Regions from separate parts of the Empedobacter sp. EJD.6dd genome, predicted to be linked through region 3. Evidence: riboswitches for the same ligand, from Rfam matches in the RefSeq annotation. Region 3 holds a riboswitch; each other region holds the start of a gene.
The links. A riboswitch is a leader RNA that binds a small molecule or an ion and turns the genes downstream of it on or off. The one in region 3 is predicted to bind cobalamin.
Positions count from the first base shown of each region.

Region 1: linked by a shared signal. The riboswitch ahead of AC2I98_RS10540 (TonB-dependent receptor) and the one ahead of AC2I98_RS12010 (TonB-dependent receptor) in region 3 are both predicted to bind cobalamin.
Region 2: linked by a shared signal. The riboswitch ahead of cobT (nicotinate-nucleotide--dimethylbenzimidazole phosphoribosyltransferase) and the one ahead of AC2I98_RS12010 (TonB-dependent receptor) in region 3 are both predicted to bind cobalamin.

Region 1 is NZ_CM170667.1:2,223,646-2,225,921, reverse strand. It holds gene AC2I98_RS10545 (cytochrome c oxidase assembly factor Coa1 family protein) at 243-686, shown strand; cobalamin riboswitch at 752-940, shown strand; gene AC2I98_RS10540 (TonB-dependent receptor) at 1,039-2,276, shown strand, end outside.
Region 2 is NZ_CM170667.1:1,583,946-1,586,221, forward strand. It holds gene AC2I98_RS07455 (response regulator) at 1-885, opposite strand, end outside; cobalamin riboswitch at 1,032-1,162, shown strand; gene cobT (nicotinate-nucleotide--dimethylbenzimidazole phosphoribosyltransferase) at 1,264-2,265, shown strand.
Region 3 is NZ_CM170667.1:2,542,281-2,544,556, reverse strand. It holds gene AC2I98_RS12010 (TonB-dependent receptor) at 1-1,045, opposite strand, end outside; cobalamin riboswitch at 1,079-1,253, opposite strand; gene AC2I98_RS12005 (TM2 domain-containing protein) at 1,430-1,684, shown strand; gene AC2I98_RS12000 (pyruvate dehydrogenase complex E1 component subunit beta) at 1,843-2,276, shown strand, end outside.

The DNA.
Region 1 (2,276 bases), 320 kb from region 3:
AATCTTACGTCTTATAACTTATAACTTATAACTCAAAACTTAGAACTCAACCCGCGTTAGGGATAGTAGTGGAAATCCTTTTGTTTTTTGTACTTCGACAAGTTTAGCAACCCCAAAAAACAAAAGATTGGAACGGATAGCCCGACCGAGCTACACGAAAGACTATTTTTTATTATCGAATGATTATTAGCGAGGAACGCCCAAAAATAATTATATTTGATTTACTTATAATAATTTAGATTATGGAAGAAAATCAATACGATAATCAATTACTACCTAAAGAAAATTGGTTTAAGCGAAATTGGAAATGGTTTGTACCAGTAGGCTGTCTTACATTTGTTATTCTTTTTATTGGATTAATTGTAGGTGGTGCTTTTTGGGGTATTAGTAAAATTACTTCTGATAGTGATGTTACTAAACATGCAATGAATATCATTAATCAAAATCCTGAAGTAAAGGAAAAATTAGGCACAGATATAAAGACTGATGGAATGTTTAGTGGAAATATTTCGGTAACAAACAATACGGGCGAAGCTAATATTACAGTTCCAATAAAAGGTACAAAAGGCACTGGTTCAGCTATAATTGTTGGTGAAAAAGAATTTGATAAATGGAATTATGAGAAAATCGCTGTTCAGATAGATGAAACAGGAGAAGTAATTCAGATAAATAAAGTAAAAGAGTAAGCTAACATAGAGTTAGCTTTTTTTGTTTTGTTTCAGATTAAATTTTTTATTCAAAATAATAACTTTACTTTTGACTAACATTTGGTGCGAACTTAATTGTTCGGTAACAGGGAATCAGGTGAAAATCCTGAACAGACCCGCTGCTGTAAGCTCCATAATTTTTTAGAATTATATTTATCCACTGTCATTTTTGATGGGAAGGATTTCTAAAAAAGGAGTAAGTCAGAAGACCTACCAAAATGATATATGTTAACAGCTTTCGGGGACTAAAGCGTGAAGAACAATTTTTGGATAGGTTTACCTCTCTATTATACTTCATACACTCTCGTTAGCAACAGTTGATTAGTGCTAAATGAGAAATCTAAAAACTATAATTTATTGTTGCAGCTTGATTTTACTTTCATGTGGCATTGCCTCTGCGCAAATAATTCGTGATAGTATTTTAGAGCTTCAACAAGTCGAAATTTCAACAATTAATAACAAATCAGTAGTTCCAGTTCAGGAATTGAAAGGAGAGCAGTTACAGGCTTTAAATAGCCATTCTGTGGCAGACGCTGTTCGTTTTTTTTCTGGTGTACAAATAAAAGATTACGGAGGTGTTGGTGGTTTAAAAACAATTGATGTTCGTGGAATGGGGTCGCAACATGTTGCAGTATTTTATGATGGAATTCAATTAGGAAATGCGCAGAATGGAATTGTTGATTTAGGAAAGTTTTCGTTGGATGATATGGAAGTCATTTCGTTATACAACGGTCAAAAAAGTAACATTTTTCAATCTGCAAAAGATTATGCATCAGCTTCGGCGATTTATTTAGAAACAAAGAAGCCTATTTTTAGAAATAACAAAAGAACTAATATCACAATTAGATATAAATTAGGATCTATTCAATTAATTAATCCTTCAACACGAATTGAACATAAGATTTCTGATCGATTATCAGCTGTTTTAAGTGCAGAATATATCAAAACGAATGGTGTGTATAAATTTCGTTATCAACGCAAAAATTTAGATGGTTCCACAGCTTATGATACCGTTTTAAGACGTCGCGATGGACAAGTTGATGCGAAGCGTGTAGAATTGGGGTTATTCGGGAAAGGAAATCAATCGAATTGGAATGTAAAAGGTTATTTGTTTGATTCGGATAGAGGAATACCAGCATCAATTGTCCGTGGACGTTTAGATGGTCGTGGACAAACATGGGTAGATAAAAATTATTTTGTTCAAGGAAAATACGAAAAACGTTTCAAGAATTTTCAATCCAAGATTAATGCAAAACTTGCATACGATTTTACACATTTTACAGACACTGTTTCTACGGTAAAAAATGAAAATAAATTTATTCAACGCGAATTTTATATTTCATGGGCGAATGTATATGCTATTAATGATAAGTGGGATGTGAACGTTGCAACGGACTATCAGTTTAGCAATTTAGATGCCGATTTAAAAGAATTTTCATACCCAACCCGTCATATAAATTTGGTTGCTTTTGCTTCAACTTACAGATTTGGTCGTCTTAATCTACAAGGAAGTTTATTAGGAACATTTGTGAAAGAATCGGTCGAAAAAAACACAAGCGCACCAGATAA
Region 2 (2,276 bases), 960 kb from region 3:
TCTAAATTTTCTTTCACTATTTTCAAGTTCAACTTTTTTAGAATGTTCAAGCGTAATATCTCGGCCAAAAAAGAAAATTTCATTCTCAATTAATGTACTCGATTTTGTATACCATTCTACTAATTTTTCTTCATTTGAATCGATTGTTGTCATCAAACATTTAAAATGTATCGAACCTGAATTATTTTTAAGATCAGCTAAAAACATTTTAACTTTATTTTGATCTTTCGCAGAAACAAAATCCAAAAAATTACTTGCTATTATATCTTTATTTTCTTTTGTTCCTAAAACTTCTTTAAAAGTAGGATTAACTGATTTTAACTCACCATTAATATTTGCAACTCCAATTAAATTATTTGAAATTTTGTAAATATTCTGAAAGTAAGCTGCATCTTTTTTACGTTTTTTACTAACTAATAATTTAGTAATATTTTTCCCTAATTGAATTAATAAACTTCTCTGTTTATCGCTCAATGTACGTGGATAATGATCATTCACACAAAGCGTTCCCAACGCATTTCCATTGTCATCAATCAACGGAACTCCTGCATAAAATTGAATATTTGCTGCTTTAACTCCTGCTATATTTTGTGCGGGTGCAAACTTGTTAACATCATCAATCACTAAAATCTCATCCTCCACCAAAGAGAATTGACAAATTGTTTGTTGACGAGGAACAACGTCTACTTCTATACCACAATTTGCTTTTATCACTTGATAATTTTGATCAAAAACAGAAACTAATGCAATAGGCGCATTACAAATTAAACTTGCTGCATTTGCAAAAACATCTAATTCTTCATCTTTATCATGTGCTTGCAAATTGTAATCATAAACCGCTTGCAATCTTTGCTTTTCGTTTCTAGGGATGGGATAATTTTCCATTAAAATTCAACTGTTTTAATAGGAAAGTAGAGATCGATAAAGATATTACTTAATTGTAAATATTTAAAATCTAATATTATTTAAAAATTTAGTACAACTGATTTTGAATTAAAAGAAAAAATAACAGGTGAAATTGTAATTGACGAAAATTTTGCACCACAAAAATAACTTTCTTACCTTGCTTGCTCAAAAGGGAATCGAGTGCAAATCTCGAGCTGTCGCGCAACTGTAAGTAGTGAAAAACTATAAGCCAGACCACTTTTTTAGATGATGCTTTCGCGATTGAAGCTCAATCAAAACTTCATATATTTTGATATTTGTTGAATTGATTGTCCTTGATTTCGAAAGCATTTTTTTATTAAAACTTAGTTTATTAAAATGCAAAAAGAAGAAATTCAACACATTATTGACCTCAAAACAAAACCACTTGGAGCCTTAGGTTTATTAGAAAAAATAGCGCTTAAAATTGGTTTAGTTCAACAAAAAAATCATTTAGAATTAATCAATCCACACCTTATTGTTTTTGCAAGCGATCATGGAATTGCTCAATCTGGTGTTAGCGCTTATCCCGCAGAAGTAACGCCACAAATGGTATTAAACTTTCTGAATAATGGTGCTGCAATTAATGTGTTTTGCAATCAAAATAAGATCGATTTAACAATAGTTGATGCTGGTGTGAATTATGATTTCGAAGATTATTCTATTTTGAAAGATAGCAAAATTGCCAAATCAACCAAAAACTTCTTGTACGAACCTGCAATGTCGTTGGAACAATTAGAACAATGTTTTCATCATTCAAAGAAAATTGTAGATAAGATTGCGCAAAATGGAACTAACATTATTGGATTTGGAGAAATGGGAATTGGAAATACTTCATCAGCAGCGATGTTAGTGCATTATTTAACTGATTTATCTCTCGAAAAATGTGTAGGACGAGGAACTGGATTGAATGATGAGCAATTACAAAACAAAATCAATATTCTTGCCCAGGCTAAAGAAACACATGGAAAAATTCTTGATCCAAAACAGATTCTAGCAACTTTCGGAGGTTTTGAAGTTGCACAAATGACAGGTGCAATGCTAGCTGCTTATGAACATAATATGTTATTAATGATTGATGGTTATATTGCTTCTGCAGCAATTTTAGTTGCGTCAAAATTAAAACCAGAAATATTGAATAATGCCATATTTTGCCATCAAAGTGATGAAATTGGACATCAATATTTGCTGAATTATTTCAACGAAGAACCTATCTTGAAAATCAATTTACGCGTTGGCGAAGGAACAGGTTGTGCATTGGCTTATCCAATTATTAAAAGTGCAGTTAACTTTTTTAATGAGATGGCAAGTTTCGAATCTGCAGGTGTTACAAACAAATAAACTGAAGTAGA
Region 3 (2,276 bases):
TTAATGCAAAATTGAATGAATTTTGATCGCTTTTGCTTAAATTATTTCCACTTCCTTGACTGTAATTTGCTTCCGACAAAACAGCTAACTCGAAATTATGGGTCAATTGATGGCTCAAATAATATTTTAACAGATAATTATCGACTTGTAAATCATCAGAATAAGATGTGTGAATATTGTTAAAATAACTACTTTCTTCTCGTATATAAGCTAATTTTAATTGCGATTGCCATGTTTCATTTGGATTAAAATTCCATTCTGTCATTAGACGATAATCCTGATTTTTATATCCAGAAGGTGTTGAATTTGTATCAACTAAAGGAAATTCACGCTTTCCAAAATTGATCATCGAATAAAGTTTCAATTCATTTTTAGGATTAATTTTATACCCAAAATTTGCGTTAATTGTATTGAAATAATATTTTCCGTTCAAATTCTTCTTCATATGATTCGGAATTTTATAATCATTATCTGATTGATTTCGTTCGTAATCTACCGAAGAACTAAATTTTTCTGAACTATATTTTAATTGATATTTTCCCGACCATGTATCGTAACTTCCGTAACCTAAATTGATTTTCTGTTGAAAACCTTTGTTGTAATCAAATTGATTTAATAAATGAATTGTTCCTCCAATAGAACCTGTTCCATATGCTATACTTCCACCACCTGGTTTTACAAGAATTCCATCAAAAGAGTTGCTCGAAAATAAATTGAAATCTGTTTGACCAGTAGTTTGCGAATTAACATTTATTCCATTCCAAACGACAGCCGTGTGTGAAGCCAAAGTTCCACGAAAAGATGGTGAAGAAACCATTCCTCGACCATTTTCTTTAAAATAAATTGGTGTTTGAGCTTGTAAAACTTGAGTTAGTTGATTAGGGGTTTGTTCTAAAATGCTATCATTTAATTTGATGACACTTTGAGATTGATAATGATTTTTAAGAAAAATATCATTCATAATCAAAGGTTTCAAACTGATGGTATCTGTCTGTGCAAAAGCAATTCCTGCAACCAAATTAAAACAAAGAAAAAATTTTTTCATATTAAAATCTGTTTTTCCTCCGAAAACATTTTCTATTATTAGTTAATTATGGCAGGTTTCCTGACTTATTCTAATCTTTTTATTCTTCTTAATTCTGAATGAATTTGAGAAAAAAGTGTATAGAATTTACAGTTGCGGGGACAGTTTTGGAATTGAACCAAATTCCCTTTTAACTCACTCTTTGAGCACCATTTTGTGCAAATGTAAACAAAAGCGTTTGATTTTATAATAAGTAGATTGTTAAATCGTTAACCTTAAATTAATACCAGATTTATTTTATTTGTACAATATTCAAAATCATTATATCTAGTGATTTTTAATAAAGATGAAGAAATTAAATTTGTAACCAACAACAACAATTTTTTATTTAAAAACTTTAAGACTATGGAAAACAATCAGCCGTACAAATCAGAGAAAAAACTTATTGCAGGAGTTTTAGGAATTATTTTAGGAGTTTTTGCTGTACATAAATTTTATTTAGGTTACACAAAAGAAGGAACAATTCAATTAATTTTAAGTCTTGTAACATGTGGTACTATTGGTAGTTTGACTGGATTAATCGAAGGGATTATCTATTTAACTAAATCTGATGAAGAGTTTGACAAAATATATGTAGAAGGACACAAAGGTTGGTTCTAAAAATCGAATTACATTCTTTTTTAAATATTTTAATCCCAAAAAAATCTAAAGTTATTTTTGGGATTTTTTTTATTGAATCAATTCGTTTTAAATAATTCGCAAGTTTTTTATTACATTTGCTTTAGGAAAAAATATAATAAAGAACGAAATCGCATAAAATGGCAATAAAAACATTTAGAGAAGTAATCGCAGAGGCAATGAGTGAAGAAATGCGTCGCGATGAATCTATTTTTTTAATTGGAGAAGAAGTAGCAGAATACAACGGTGCTTATAAAGCTTCGAAAGGAATGTTAGACGAATTTGGTCCAGAACGTGTAATTGATGCACCAATCGCAGAAGCTGGTTTTTCTGGTATCGCTATTGGTTCTACAATGACAGGATGTCGTCCAATCGTAGAATATATGACTTTCAACTTCTCGTTAGTGTCTATTGATCAAATTATCAATAACGCTGCAAAAATTTATCAAATGTCAGGAGGACAATTCAACTGTCCAATCGTATTTAGAGGACCTACTGCTTCTGCAGGACAATTAGGCGCAACACACTCTCAAGCTTTCGAGAATTGGTATGCAAATGTACCAGGTCTTAAAGT